2 regions of the Plantactinospora sp. CA-294935 genome follow, and region 2 is predicted to be linked to the other one. Evidence: riboswitches for the same ligand, from Rfam matches in the RefSeq annotation. Region 2 holds a riboswitch; the other holds the start of a gene.
The links. Region 2 has a riboswitch for cobalamin ahead of ACQEVC_RS28605 (ribonucleoside-diphosphate reductase subunit alpha). Riboswitches for the same ligand answer to the same signal wherever they lie in the genome.

Region 1 (7,201 bases), 2.3 Mb from region 2:
CTGCACGAGCGGCTGGCGCACCGGTTTCGCGCCGAGGTCGTACCCGGGGTGACCTCGATCAGCGCCGCCACCGCCGTACTGGGCAGGCCGCTGGTCGAGCGGGACGAGGTGCTCACCGTGCTGCCCGGTACGCTGCCGGCCGACGAGTTGACCCGCCGGCTGGCCGACACGGACGCTGCCGCGGTACTCAAGCTGGGGCGGACGTTTCCGCAGGTACGGGCGGCGTTTGCCGATGCCGGACGGCTGGCCGACGCCTGGTACGTCGAACGGGCCACCACCGCCAACGGCCGGGAACTGCCGCTGGCCGAGGTCGACCCGGACGGGGTGCCGTACTTCTCCCTCGCCGTGCTGACCAGTCCCACCGGGGACGCGGTCGCGGCCGGCGTCGGCGCGGCAGCCGGCGTGGCGGCGTCGACCGCCCCGACGGCGGCGACCGGCGGGGCGGCGGCTGGCGGGGCGGCGGCTGGCGGGGCGGCGGCTGGCGGGGTGACGGCCGGTGGGGTGACGGTGGTCGGCCTCGGCCCCGCCGGCAGCGGCTGGCTCACCCCGGAGACCAGCCAGGCGCTGCGCGAGGCGGAACACCTGGTCGGCTACGGCCCGTACGTCGACCGGGTGCCGCACCGTCCCGGCCAGCACCGACACACCTCCGGCAACCAGGTCGAGATCGACCGGGCCCGGCACGCCCTGGAACTCGCCCTGGCCGGCGCCCGGGTGGCGGTGGTCTCCTCCGGCGACCCGGGGGTCTTCGCGATGGCCACGGCGGTGCTGGAGGTCGCCACCACCGACGGGCGGTTCGGCGCCGTGCCGGTACGGGTGCTGCCCGGGCTGACCGCGGCGCAGGCGGCGGCGAGCCGGATCGGTGCCCCGCTCGGCCACGACTTCGCGGTGCTCTCGCTCTCGGACCGGTTGAAGCCCTGGGCCGTGATCGAGCAGCGGTTGGCCGGCGCGGCCGCTGCCGACCTGGTGCTGGCGCTCTACAACCCGGCTTCGGCCAGCCGCCGGTGGCAGGTCGAGGCGGCCCAGAAGGTGCTGCTCCGGTACCGGAGCGCGGACACGCCGGTGGTGATCGCCCGGGACGTGGGCCGGCCGGGGGAGCGGATCACCGTGGTCCCGCTCTCCGAACTCGATCCGTCGGATGTGGACATGCGCTGCCTGCTGATCGTCGGCTCGTCCACCACCCGGACCGACCGGCGGGCGGACGGTTCGACCGTGGTCTGGACGCCCCGGACCTATCCCGGCTGACGCCGTCGGCGGACCGCCCAGGAGCACGCCGGTTCGGCCCGGCCGCCGAGCTGAAGCCGGCGTGAAGCCGCGCTGTCCGAACATTCAGTGGACCGCCCGAGGCGGGCGGTGCTGAGACAGGGGGACAGATGAGGATGTTCTGGAGGGCCGCGATGACCCTCGCGGCCACCGGCGCGCTGCTCGCGGGTGGACTCGGGTCCGGCGGAGCGGCCGTGGCCGCCGAGCGGACCGGCGTGGCCGGGCCGGTGATCTCGGCGACCGCCGACGAGTGGGAGGGGCCGATCGACCAATGGACTACCTTCCCGTTTGAGGAGGGCTGGGAGATCTGCAACCGGACGGGACAGATCGGCGTGGCCTTCGGGGCGTACAAGGCGTACCAGTGTCGGGACAACGGCTGGTGGACCAGCTACCTGTACGTCCAGTACTACCCGTGAGCCGCTGACGATGCGCCGGGCGGTCCGCCGATCGCCCGGCGCGGCAGCGTCGTCTCCAGCCAGGCCAGCGCCGCGGTCACCTCGGTGACCGTCGCCGGCAGGGCGATCGGCGCCGGCCGCTCCACCAGCACCACTGGCAGCCCCAGCTCGCGGGCGGCGGCCAGCTTCGCCATCGTGTACGTCCCGCCGCTGTCCTTGCTGACCAGCACGTCGATTCGGTGCGTGGTCAGCAGTTCGCACTCCGACGCCACCTGGTAAGGGCCCCGGTCGCGCCGCACGGTGACGTTGTCCGGCAACGGGATCGTCGGCTCGTCGACCACCCGGACCAGCAGCCAGACGCCGGTCAGGTGCAGGAACGCGCCCAGTCCCTGCCGGCCGGTGGTGACGAAGGCCCGGCGGCCCAGCCGGGGCACCAGCTCGGCGGCGGCGGCGAGGTCGGGCACCCGGTGCCACCGGTCCCCGGGACCCGCCGTCCAGCCGGGACGCTCCAACCGCAGTAACGGCACTCCGGTCGCCTCGGCCGCCCGGACCGCCGACGACCTGATCCGCGCCGCGTACGGGTGTGTGGCGTCGACGAGTACGTCGACCCGGTGCTCGGTCAGCCAGCGGGCGAGTCCGGCCGGTCCGCCGAACCCGCCGATCCGTACCTCGCCGACCGGCAGCCGGGGATCGGCGACCCGGCCGGCCAGTGAGGAGACCACCACGGTGTCGGGACGCCCGGCCAGTGCGGCGGCCAGTTCCCGCGCCTCGGCGGTGCCGCCGAGCAGCAGTACCCGGGTCGTCACGGCGCGACGGTAACGGCCGGCTCCGGCCGGGACAACCGGGCGGTCGCCGGGTGGTGACCTCCGACACCCGCCCGCCGGCACCGGCCTGCCGCCCGCCGGCACCGGTCCGCCTGCCGGTCGCCTGCCGCCTGCCGGTCGCCGGTCGCCGGTCGAGACTCCGTGCCGGTCGCCGGAGCGGGTCCCCCGGTCGGCGGATCCGGCGGTGCGGCGTACGGCCGGGCCCGGCCCCCGCTGCCCGACCGGTGTCCCGGTTGACCGGCGGGTACCGCCCGGCTACGGTCGACTGGCCATCTGCGGCGGTACGAGGGAAGCCGGTGAGAGTCCGGCGCGGTCGCGCCACTGTGAGCGGTCCCGACCCCGGTCGGGGGCCCGCGAGCCAGGACGCTCGGTCGTCGCAGCCTGTCGACGGGGACGCGTCATCCCCGAGGAGGTCTCACACGCATGTCCAGCCCTGTCCCGGCCCGTCCGCTCAGTCACCCGGTGGTCTCCGCCCGGCTACTGTGGACGGCCCTCGCCGTCGTGGCCGTGCTCGTCCTGCTGACCTACCTGGTCGCGTTCGACCAGGGGGCCGTCTCGCGCAGCGGCATGTACCTGCACGAGCTGATGCACGACGGCCGGCACCTGCTCGGCGTCCCCTGCCACTGATCGACTTCCCGCCGTGCCGACGTTCCTGTCCGTACTGCTGCGTGGCCTGCTCGCAGGCCTCGTCGCCGGTCTGATCGCCGGGACCTTCGCCTACCTCGTCGGCGAGCCGCGGATCGATGCCGCGATCGCGATCGAGGAACGGGCGACCCACTCCGCACCCGAGGTCGGGGCCGACCACCACGCCGAGGAGTTGGTCGGGCGCGACGGTCAGCGCGCCGGGCTGTTCCTGGCCACCGGGCTGTTCGGCGCCGCGATGGGCGGCCTGCTCGCCACCGGGTACGTCCTGCTGCGCCGTCGACTCCGCAGCTCCGACGACGGCCGGGCGGCGCTGCTGCTGGCCGGCGCGGTGCTGCTCGGCGCGGTCGTCGTACCGTTCGGCAAGTATCCGGCGAACCCGCCGGCGGTCGGCAACCCGGACACCATCGACCAGCGGACCGGCAGCTACCTGCTGCTGGTGCTGCTCGGCCTGGTGGCGGTCTGGGCCGGGGCCCTGGCGCACCGCTCGATATCTCCGCACGCCTCGGACGCGCCGCGGGCCGCTGCGGCGGTCGGCGCGTTTCTGCTGGTCACGGTGGTCGCCTACACCGTGCTGCCGTCGTTCGCGGAGGTGCCGGGCGACTTCCCGGCGACCCTGCTGTGGGAGTTCCGGCTCGCCTCCCTGGGCACCCAGGTGGTGCTCTGGACCGGGATCGGCCTGCTCTTCGCCGTGCTGCTCGGCTGGCGGGGCCGGAACCGACCGCCGTCCGTCGACAGTGGACCGGAGCGGTCCGCCGGGACGCCGGACGGTGCCGAGGCCCCGGCCGGACGGTGAGCCCGACCAGCCTGCACCTGGTCGCGCACGCCCACACCGCCGCGCTGCGGCGGGCGGTGTTCGGCGGTGGCGACGACAGCCTGGATCCCGCCGGCCTGGCGGCGGCCCGCGCGCTGGCCCGCACCGGGCCAGGTCGGCGCGGGCCGTTCGGCCGGATCGACGCCTGCCTCAGTACTCCCGCCGAGGCGGGCCGGCAGACCGCGTACGCGCTCGGCCTGCGGCCCACCGCCGTGCCTGCGCTGGCCGACTGTGACTACGGCCGGTGGACCGGGTGGCCGCTGGCCGAGGTCGGCGCCCGGGAGCCCGACGCGCTGCGGGACTGGCTCGGCACGCCGGACGCCGCCCCGCACGGCGGCGAGTCCGTCGAGGCGCTGCTCGACCGGGTCGACCGATGGCTGACCGGGCAGCGTGACCGGGGTGGGCGGATCGTCGCCGTCACCCATCCGGTGGTGATCCGGGCCGCGCTGGTCCGGGCGCTGCGACTGCCGGCCGCCACCTTCTGGCGGCTGGATGTGGCGCCACTGGCGGTGGTCCGGCTGACCGGGCGCGGACCGGGCTGGCAGCTCCGGCTCGGCGCTCCGCCGCACGGCGCCGAGGCTGACGGCGCCGACCCGGAATAGCCGGCGGACCGACCCGGAATAGCCGGCAGGCCGACCTGGTTCCCCAGGTATACTTGACGCGTCAACGAGATGGGGGGACGGTCGTGCGGGCACAGCGGTGCGGCCTGACCCGTCGGCGCGCCCCCGCCGTGCTGCGGCAGCGCCCCCGTCCGGCGTCCGTCGGCGCGAGGGCTTCGCGATCATGAGCGGATCGTCGCTGCCCCGGATCGCCGTGCTCGGCGCCGGACACGTCGGCCCGGTGATCGCCCGGGTCGCGCTCGCCGCCGGCCATCCGGTCACGATCGCCGCTTCCGGCGACCCGGAGAAGATCGCGCTGATCACCCAGATCCTGGTGCCGGGCGCCGAGCCTCGCTGGGCCGCCGACGCCGTACGGGACGCCGACCTCGTGGTGCTGGCGATCCCGCTGCACCGGTTTCCGGCCTTCGATCCCGGAATGGTCGCCGGCAAGCTCGTCGTCGACACGATGAACTACTGGCCGCCGACCGACGGCGTACAGGAGATGTTCGAAGACCCCCGGTACGGCAGCAGCGAGATCGTGGCCCGTCGGCTCGACCGGTCGACGGTGGTGAAGACCTTCAACCACGCCGGCTACCACCAGATCGAGGAGGAACGCCGGCCGGCGGGTGACCCGGACCGGCGCGCGCTCGGCGTGGCCGGCGACGACAAGGCGGCGACGGATCTGGTGGCCGAGGTCGTCGAGCACATCGGCTACGACGCCGTACGGCTGGACAGCCTCGCCGCCGGGCGCCTGCTCGAACCCGGCGGCCCCGTTTTCGGCGCCTCGCTGCGCCGCCCCGAGTTCGAAACGGCCGTCCGCGGCGTACTCCGATAGCGCACCCCGGAACGGCCCGTCGGGACTACCAGGTGTGTTCCCGCGACCGGCCGGCACCGCCGGCCACCGCGATGCTGAGCGCGTCGAGCCGGTCCCGGTCGCCGATCACCTCGATGGTGCGGATCCGCCCCGCTTCGACGGTGAGCCGCAGCGCGGCCATCAGCCGACCGCGCGGGGCGATCACGATCCCCGGGGTGCCGTCGACCCAGGCGGTGCCGCCCATCCGGGCCCGGGCGGCGAAGTGCCGGGTCTCCTCGGCCACCGCCCGCGCCCGATGATGCCCCGTGTCATCCGCCCGGGCCGGCCGGCCGGAGGTGCGCGGTGCTGACCGCGTACGTCGTGGTGGCCGTTCTGACCATTGTGGTCTGCGTCTGGAGCGCCGCCGCCGACCTGGCCCGGACCGAGTTCGTGCTCGCCAACTCCGCCGAGGTGGGCGTACCACCGTCCTGGCTGCCTGCCGCTCGCCGCACTCAAGGCCGCCGGAGCGGCCGGTCTGCTCCTCGGCCTGCTCGGGGTGCCGGTGGTCGGGCTCGCCGCCGCGATCGGCCTGGTGCTCTTCTTCGTCGGAGCGGTCACCGTGCACCTGCGGGCCCGGGTCTTCCGCACGCTGGGCTACGCCGGCGGCTTCCTGGCGCTCGCCGTCGCCTGCCTGGTGCTGGAGGTCGCCGTCGCGCGGTGACCGTGCCGCCGCCCGGGACGGGGCGACCATCTTGACAAGCCTGCCGGACATCCAGAATTCTCAGTGGATTGTATCGTTTCAGCCCGGTCGCAGATCGTCCCACCGGCAGGATCGGGTCGTACCCACATTGGAGACCCATGAGATTTCGAACCAGGCGAGGCCGGGCGTTCGCCGTACTGTCGCGGGCACTCGTCGCCGGCCTCTCGGTGACCGCGTTGCTGGTCGGCAGTCCGACGGCGGTCTCCGCCCAGCCAGGCGGCGGCGCCGGAAAGCACGGGCCCCGCCTCGAACGCCTCGACCGCGGGCTCGTCGCGGTCGCCACCGCCGACGGGGTGTTCCTGAGCTGGCGGCTGCTCGGCGAAGAGGCGACCGGACGGGGGCGCACCGGCCTGACCGGCGCCGACTTCGCCGTCTACCGGGACGGGCGACGGATCGGCACCGTCACCGACAGCACCAACTATCTCGACCGGGCCGGCACCGCCACCGCCGCCTACCAGGTCGCGGCGGTGGTCCGGGGCCGGACCGGTGCCCGGGGCGTACCGGTGACGCCATGGGCCGACGGCCACCGCGACCTGCCGCTGCGCAAGCCGGCCGACGGGGTGACCCCGACCGGTGAGGCGTACACCTACTCGGCGTCCGACCTGAGCGTCGGCGACGTCGACGGCGACGGGCAGTACGAGTACGTCGTCAAGTGGGACCCGTCGAACTCCAAGGACGTCTCCCAGGTCGGCTACACCGGCGAGGTCTACCTCGACACCTACCAACTCGACGGCACCCTGCTGCACCGGGTCTCGCTCGGGGTCAACATCCGGGCCGGGGCGCACTACACGCAGTTCCTGGTCTACGACTTCGACGGCGACAACCGCGCCGAGATGATGCTCAAGACCGCCCCCGGTACCAAGGTCACCCGGTACGACCGGCAGGGCCGGGTCGTCTCCGAGCGGTACGTCACGATGCCCCGCGAGGACGTCCGGGCCGGCTACGCGCACACCGACGACTACCGGCTGAGCCCGGAGAAGTACCGGCAGAAGCTCGTCGACCTCTTCCTCGGCTGGCACCGGCACCCGGAGGTGCTGGCCGGGCGCTGGCCGGCGACCCTGGAACAGGCCTTCGGCATCGCCCCGACGTACGCCTACCCGCTGTCCCGGGCCGA
Region 2 (7,201 bases):
CAGTCCGCGACCGGCGGTGCCGCGCTCGGCCTCGCCGCCGCGCTCGCCGGCCTGCCGATCGGCCTGCTGGTGTTTCGGCTGCTCACCGACCAGGTGCTGGTCGGCATCGGCGCCGGTCCCGGTCTCGCCGAACCCCCCTCCGCCATGCTGCTCGCCGCGACCGTGCCGGCGACCGCACTGGCCGGCGCGTTCGCCGGCGTCCTGGCCGCCGGCCGGCTGGCCCGGACCCGGGCCGCCGACCTGGTCCGCTACGAGTGACGCACGGCGCCGTCCGTCAGAAGTGACGCGGGGCGCCGTCCGCTAAGAGTGAGGAGCAGCGCCGTCCGTCAAGAGTGACGCGGGGCGCCGTCCGCTAAGAGTGGGGAGCGGCGCCGTCCGCTAAGAGTGGGGAGCGGGGTGCCGTCCGCTACGCATGACACGCGGCGCCGTCCGCCACGAGTGCGGAGCGGCGCCCGGTCCCGCCGTCGAACCGTCGGAGACGGGCCCAGCATGACCACTGCCGGCAGCCAGGCCGGTGAGCGCCGCTCAGAAGGTGACCGGCAGGCTGCTCAGCCCTCGGGTCCGGAACGACGGCCGCCAGGCCAGCTCGGCCGGGTCGACCGCCAGGGCCAGCTTCGGAAACCGGTGCAGGACCGCCCCGATCGCGACCTGCGCCTCCAGCCGGGCCAGCGGCGCACCGACGCAGTAGTGGATGCCGTGCCCGAGCGTCAGGTGCGCGTTGTCCGGCCGCTCCAGGTCGAGCGCGTCCGGCTCGGCGAACCGCTCGGGATCCCGGTTCGCGGCGGCGACGCAGAGCAGCACCGTGGCCCCGGCCGGGATCGTGACCCCGCCGATCGTGAGGTCGGTGACCGCGAAGCGGCGCAACGCGACCGTGCCCGGCGGCTCGTAGCGGAGCAGTTCCTCGACGGCGGCCGGCGACGGTTCGGCACCGGCACGTACCAGCGCCAACTGCTCCGGGTTGCGCAGCAGGGCGAGCAGGCCGGTACCGATCACGTGCACGGAGTTCTCGTAGCCGGCGAAGAGCACCAGGAAGGCGAGCGAGGTCAGTTCGTCCTCGCTCAACCGGTCGGCGCCGCTGTGCCGGCCCGGGTCCGCGGCGCCGCCGCCGGCCGTCGGGCCGGGGCCGTCCGGCGCGCCGGAAGCGGCACCGTCGACGCCCCGAGCGGCGTCGTCCACACCGGTGTCCCGGGCCGCGATCATCGCGGTGAGCAGGTCGTCGCCGGGGTTCCGTCGCTTGTCGGCGATGAGCCGGACCAGGAAGTCCTGGATCGCCAGGACCGCCCGGCCAGCCGAGCGGGGATCGTCGGTCGGCGGGGCGAGCATCACGTCGGTCCAGCCGCGCAGCGCGGCCCGGTCCGCCTCCGGCACCCCCAGCAGGTCGGAGATGACGGTGACCGGCAGCGGACCGGCGTACTCGGCGACCAGGTCCGCCCGCCCGGCCGGGGCGATCCGGTCCAGCAGCCGCTCGGCCGCCGCCTCGATCTTCGGCCGCAGCCGGGCGATCCGCTGTGGCCCGAAGGCGTGCCGGACCAGCCGGCGGATCCGGGTGTGGTCCGGCGGATCCATGTTCAGCAGGTTGGCGTCCAGCGCCGGCGGCAGCGAGAAGCCCTTCCACCCGTCGGTGGAGTTCGCCTTGTCCAGCGACAGCCGCGAGTCGGCGAGCCCGGCACGGACGTCGGCGTAGCGGGTCACCAGCCAGACGTTCGCGCCGTCGGGCAGGGTGAGCCGGTGCACCGGGGCGGCCGTGCGCAGCGCGGCGAACCCGGGATAGGGGTCGGCGATGAACCGCGCGTCGAACAACGAGGCGGCGGAGATGGGGGCTCGGTCTTCCGTCTGCGGCGCTCCGGTCACCCGGCCAGGCTACCGGTGGCCGCGCGGTCCGCCGGACCGGTACGCGCGCGGCGGCCGACCGGCACGCCGCGCGCGCAGTGTGGCGGGTCAGAAGTCGTCGTCGAACCGGACCGTGCCGGTCACCCCCACCTGGTACGCCGAGACCCGCCGCTCGAAGAAGTTGGACAGCTCCTGCACGTCCTGCAAGTCCATGAAGGCGAACGGGTTCGCCGACCCGTACAGCGGCTCGATGTCGAGCTGGGCCAACCGGCGGTCCGCAACGTACTGGAGATAGTCCCGCATGTCCGGCAGGGAGAGCCCGGAGACTCCGTGTTCGAGCAGGTCCTCGGCGAACTGCACCTCGCACTCGACCGCCTCGGCGAGCATCTCGCGGACCTGTCCGCGCAGCTCGTCGTCGAAGAGGTCCGGCTCCTCCCGGCGTACGGTGTCGACGACGTCGAAGGCGAAGGCCATGTGCATCGACTCGTCCCGGAACACCCAGTTGGTGCCGGAGGCGAGCCCGAGCAGCAGCCCCCGGGACCGGAGGAAGTAGACGTACGCGAACGCGCCGTAGAAGAACAGCCCCTCGATGCAGGCGGCGAAGCAGATCAGATTGAGCAGGAAGGCCCGACGGTCGTCCCGGGTCCTCAGCGCACGCAACTCGAAGACCGAGTCGATCCACCTGAAGCAGAACTCGGCCTTCCGGCGGATCGACGGGATGTTCTCGATCGCGGCGAACGCGGCGAACCGCTCCGCGTCGTCCGGCACGTACGTGTCGAGCAGGTTGAGGTAGAACTGCACGTGTACCGCCTCCTCGAAGAGTTGGCGGGACAGGTAGAGCCGGCCCTCCGGCGAGTTGACGTGCTGGTAGAGGTTGAGCACCAGGTTGTTGGCCACGATCGTGTCGCCGGTGGCGAAGAACGCCACCAGCCGGCTGACCAGGTGCCGCTCGGCCGGGGAGAGCCGGTCCAGGTCGGCCAGGTCGGCGTGCAGGTCCACCTCCTCGACGGTCCAGGTGTTCCTGATCGCGTCCCGGAACCGGTCGAAGAAGTGCGGGTAGCGCATCGGGCGCAGGGTCAGGTCCATTCCGTGGTCGAGCAGCATGGGTCCCTCACGGTCGCCGGGGCATCGGTCGGTGGTGCCGGGTTCGGTCGTCGGTGTGCCGGCGGAGGTCACTGGCATGCCTCGCAGGACTCCGGGTTCTCCAGCGAGCAGGCCGACGCCGCGTCCGGGGAGTCCGCGCCGGGCAGCGTCACCGCGGCGAGCACGGGTCGGGAACCCTGCGGCACCGCGACCGTCGCCTGCTGGATCCGGGTGGCCGGGCGGGACCGCAGGTAGTAGGTCGTCTTCAGCCCGGACTTCCAGGCGTACAGGTACATCGAGCTGAGCCGGCCGATGTCGGGCGCGGCCATGAAGAGGTTCAGCGACTGGGACTGGTCGACGTAGGGTGCCCGGGCGGCGGCCAGGTCGATCAGCGCCCGCTGCGGCAGCTCCCAGGCGGTACGGAACAGCTCGCGTAGCTGCGCCGGCAGTTCCTCGATGCCCTGTACCGAGCCGTCCGCCCGCTTGATCGCGGTCCGGATCCGCTCCGTCCACAGCCCGCGTGCCTTCAGCTCCGCCACCAGAGCCGTGTTGACCTGGAGGAACTCCCCGCTCAGCGTCTCCCGCTTGAACAGGTTGGAGACCTGCGGCTCGATGCACTCGTAGCAGCCGGCGATCGACGCGATGGTGGCCGTCGGGGCGATCGCGACCAGCAGCGAGTTGCGCAGCCCGTACGCCGAGATCCGGTCCCGCAGCGCGGCCCAGCGCGCGGTCTGGCGGCCGGCCACTCCGTGCAGGTCGGGTTGGAGTTGCCCGGCCGCCGCCCGGGTCTGCGGGTACGCCGGATGGGCGCCGAACCGCTCGGCCAGCTCGGCCGAGGTCTCCAGCGCGGTCAGGTAGATCTCCTCGGCGATCCGGGTGGAGAGTTCCTTGGCGGCCGGCGAGTCGAACGGCAGCCGCAGCGCGAAGTACACGTCCTGCAACCCCATCACACCGAGCGCGACCGGTCGCCAGCGCGGATTGCTGGCCGCCGCCTCCCGGCTCGGGTAGTAGTTGATGTCGATCACCCGGTCCAGGAAGGTCACCGCGGTCCGGACGGTCTCCCGCAGCCGTACCCAGTCGATCCCGTCCGGGGCGGCGGCTGAGCCGCCCGGGTCGGCCGGGCCGGCGACCAGGTGTGCGGCCAGGTTGACCGAACCCAGGTTGCAGACGGCGGTCTCGGTGTCGCTGGAGACCTCGAGGATCTCGGTGCAGAGGTTGGAGAGGTGCACCACGTTGCCCGGCTCGGCGGTCTGGTTGCACAGCCGGTTCGAGGTGTCCTTGAAGGTCATCCAGCCGTTGCCGGTCTGGGCCAGCGTGCGCATCATCCGCCCGTAGAGGTCACGGGCCCGGACCTGGCGGACGTAGCGGTCCTGCTCCTCGGCGGCCCGGTACGCCGCGTCGAACTCCGCACCCCACAGATCGGGCAGCTCCGGCACCTCGTCCGGGTCGAACAGCGACCACGTCCCGTCCGCCTCGACCCGCCGCATGAACTCGTCCGGGATCCAGTTGGCCAGGTTCAGGTTGTGGGTCCGCCGGGCCTCCTCGCCGGTGTTGTCCCGCAGTTGCAGGAACTCCTCGACGTCCGGGTGCCACGGTTCGAGATAGACGCAGGCCGCGCCCTTGCGCCGACCGCCCTGGTTGACCGCCGCGACCGACGAGTCGAGGGTACGCAGGAACGGGACGATCCCGTTGGAGGCGCCGTTGGTGCCCCGGATCAACGCGCCCCGGGAGCGGACCCGGGACCAGGCGATGCCGATCCCACCGGCGAACTTGGACAGCCGCGCCACCTGCGCGTACCGGTCGTAGATCGAGTCCAGTTCGTCTCGGGGCGAGTCGACCAGATAGCAGGAGGACATCTGGGTGTGCCGGGTGCCCGAGTTGAACAGCGTCGGTGAGCTGGGCAGGTAGGCCAGCGACGCCATCAGCCGGTAGAAGCCGATCGCCTCGTCCGGGGTACGGGACAGCCCGCAGGCGACCCGGAGCAGCCAGTACTGCGGGGTCTCCAGCACCAGCCGGTCCGCCGGATGCCGCAGCAGGTACCGGTCGTAGACCGTACGCAGCCCGAAGTACTCGAAGCGCCGGTCGGCGGCCGGGTCGACGGCGTCGTCCAGCTCCCGGGCGTGCGCCCGGACGAACTCGGCCGTCTCGTCGCCGATCAGGCCGTGCCGGTGCCCGAGTCGGATCGACTCGCTGAACGAGCCGACGCCCTGCCCCCGGACCTCCTGGTCGAGGTATCCGGCGAGCAGCCGGGCGGCCAACCGGGAGTACTGGGGCTCCTCCCCGATCAGGTCGGCGGCGGTCTGCACGCAGAGCCGGTGCAGTTCGGCGGCGGTCGCCCCGTCGGGCAGGCCGTTGACCGCCCGGGTCGCCACCCGTACCGGGTCGACGTCGGGGAGGTCGTCGGCCTCGTGCCGCAGCGCGCGGGCGATCGTGGCGACGTCGGCCGGCGCGGTGCCGCCGCCGCGGCCCCGGACCCGCGGCGGTCGGGCGTCCCGGCCGGTACGGTGACCGGCGGTACCCGACATCGTCGACTGCTCGGCGTCTCCCGGCGCTGCCCCGCTCGGCGTGGCCTCGGTGACCGTCACAACTCTCTCCTCGCGCACTCGACTCCTCCGGTGGAGGAGGAGCCCGCGCGGAGACGCCGACGGGCACGCGCTGGCGTACGTCGGTGGCGTCGGCCGTCCCGCGCGGCCTCGGACCGCCGCGTACGGGCTCGTACGCGGCGCGCTGGCAGGTCTTCGGACTCGTGGGCCGGCCGCGGGCGTACCCGGGTTCGCCTACTGGCCGTCGCTTCCCAGGCGGTCCGGTTTCCGGCCGGACGACCCAGTGCGTGATGACGGCGGTCGTTCCCACTCACCGCTGCGGGGCAGTCCCGGACTCCCACCGGGTTCCCTCTTGCCTCGACCGCCGGGCGGCGGCCGAACCAGCTACGATCAACACCATATATAGGGATGGCCCGAAAGTCATACCCCAAGATGTCGTATCGGCGTGTCGACCTCGTCCCCCGCCCGCAGCGCGACGGGCGGGGAACGCGGAACGAGCGGGACGGCGACGGCCGCCCGTTCCCCGCCGCCGTACGCGCCCGTGTACGGCGACGAGTTTCTCGACGGCGCTCCGCCGTCGGTGCCGTGGCGCGGGCCCGAGGCGCGGTCACAACGACGGGTGGTCGCCCGTCCTTCCCGCGACACCACCGTGGCCCGCCCGCCGACCGCCGGTCCGGGTCGGCCCGGTCCGACGACACGCGGAGAGATGCATGGAAATCCTGATCACCGGGGCGACCGGGCGGCTGGGCCGGGTACTCACCCCGGAACTGGCCCGGGCCGGGCACACCGTACGGGCCGCCGGCCGGACTCCGGCGCCGACCGGGAAACCCGGCCCCGACCGGCCGGCGGACGGGGGTGGCGGCGAGGTGCGCCGGGTCCGACTCGACCTGGCCACCGGGGACGGGCTACCGGCCGCGGTCGACGGGGTCGAGACGGTCGTCCACCTTGCGTCCGCGCCCTACCAGGGCAGCTACACCCGCCAGGTCGACCTGGCCGGCACCCGCGGGCTGGTCGAGGCCGCCGCCCGGGCCGGGGTACGGCACCTGGTGTACCTGTCGATCGTCGGCGCCGACCGTGTGCCGTGGCCGTACTTCCGGATCAAGATCGAGGCGGAGGCGGCGGTCGCGGCCGGCCCGGTGCCGTGGACGGTGCTCCGGGTCACCCAGTTCCACGGGTTCCTGGCCGAGGCGCTGTCCCGGCTGGCCCGACTGCCGGTGCTGCCCGTCGATCCGGGAATCACGGCGCAGCCGGTCGACGTCGCCGACGTCGCCGCACACCTGCGCTGGCGGGTCACCGCCGCACCCGGCGGGGCGACCGAGGAGTTCGGCGGGCCGGCCGAACTGGACGGCGGCACGCTCGTCCGGGAATGGCTGGCGGCGCGGCGGATCCGGCGTCGGATGCTCCGGCTCCCGGTGCCGGGCCGGCTCGGCCGCGCCTTCCGGGCGGGTGCGCTGGTTTCCCCGACCGGCAACCGGGGGCGGATCACCTGGCGCGAGTACCTTGCCGGCCCGTCGGAGCAGGCGGGATAGCGCAGCCGTCCGGACTCGCCGGAGTGTGGTGTGCGCGAGGCTCACCGAACGGATCGACGCGATGATCTAGGCGAGCACCATTCCGCAGAGCGGAACGACGAGCAGGCACAATTCCGGCGAAAAGGCCCCGGATCCGATCGTGCGCGCGGCGGGAAGACAGCGCGACGCCACCCCTGGTAACGTCGGCGACACTCGGCGTCGAATCATGGATCTCCA

Region 1: linked by a shared signal. The riboswitch ahead of ACQEVC_RS38260 (CbtB domain-containing protein) and the one ahead of ACQEVC_RS28605 (ribonucleoside-diphosphate reductase subunit alpha) in region 2 are both predicted to bind cobalamin.

The regions. Positions count from the first base shown of each region.
Region 1 covers NZ_JBNJMU010000001.1:8,766,776-8,773,976, reverse strand. The annotation lists gene ACQEVC_RS38275 (precorrin-2 C(20)-methyltransferase) at 1-1,242, shown strand, start outside; gene ACQEVC_RS38270 (hypothetical protein) at 1,371-1,676, shown strand; gene ACQEVC_RS38265 (cobalt-precorrin-6A reductase) at 1,667-2,461, opposite strand; cobalamin riboswitch at 2,725-2,868, shown strand; gene ACQEVC_RS38260 (CbtB domain-containing protein) at 2,903-3,106, shown strand; gene ACQEVC_RS38255 (CbtA family protein) at 3,120-3,917, shown strand; gene ACQEVC_RS38250 (histidine phosphatase family protein) at 3,914-4,537, shown strand; gene ACQEVC_RS38245 (NADPH-dependent F420 reductase) at 4,719-5,369, shown strand; gene ACQEVC_RS38240 (hypothetical protein) at 5,395-5,631, opposite strand; gene ACQEVC_RS38235 (DoxX family protein) at 5,728-6,048, shown strand; gene ACQEVC_RS38230 (rhamnogalacturonan lyase) at 6,186-7,201, shown strand, end outside.
Region 2 covers NZ_JBNJMU010000001.1:6,497,897-6,505,097, reverse strand. The annotation lists gene ACQEVC_RS28620 (FtsX-like permease family protein) at 1-258, shown strand, start outside; gene ACQEVC_RS28615 (cytochrome P450 family protein) at 526-1,851, opposite strand; gene ACQEVC_RS28610 (ribonucleotide-diphosphate reductase subunit beta) at 1,939-3,012, opposite strand; gene ACQEVC_RS28605 (ribonucleoside-diphosphate reductase subunit alpha) at 3,003-5,438, opposite strand; cobalamin riboswitch at 5,626-5,856, opposite strand; gene ACQEVC_RS28600 (SDR family oxidoreductase) at 6,167-6,985, shown strand.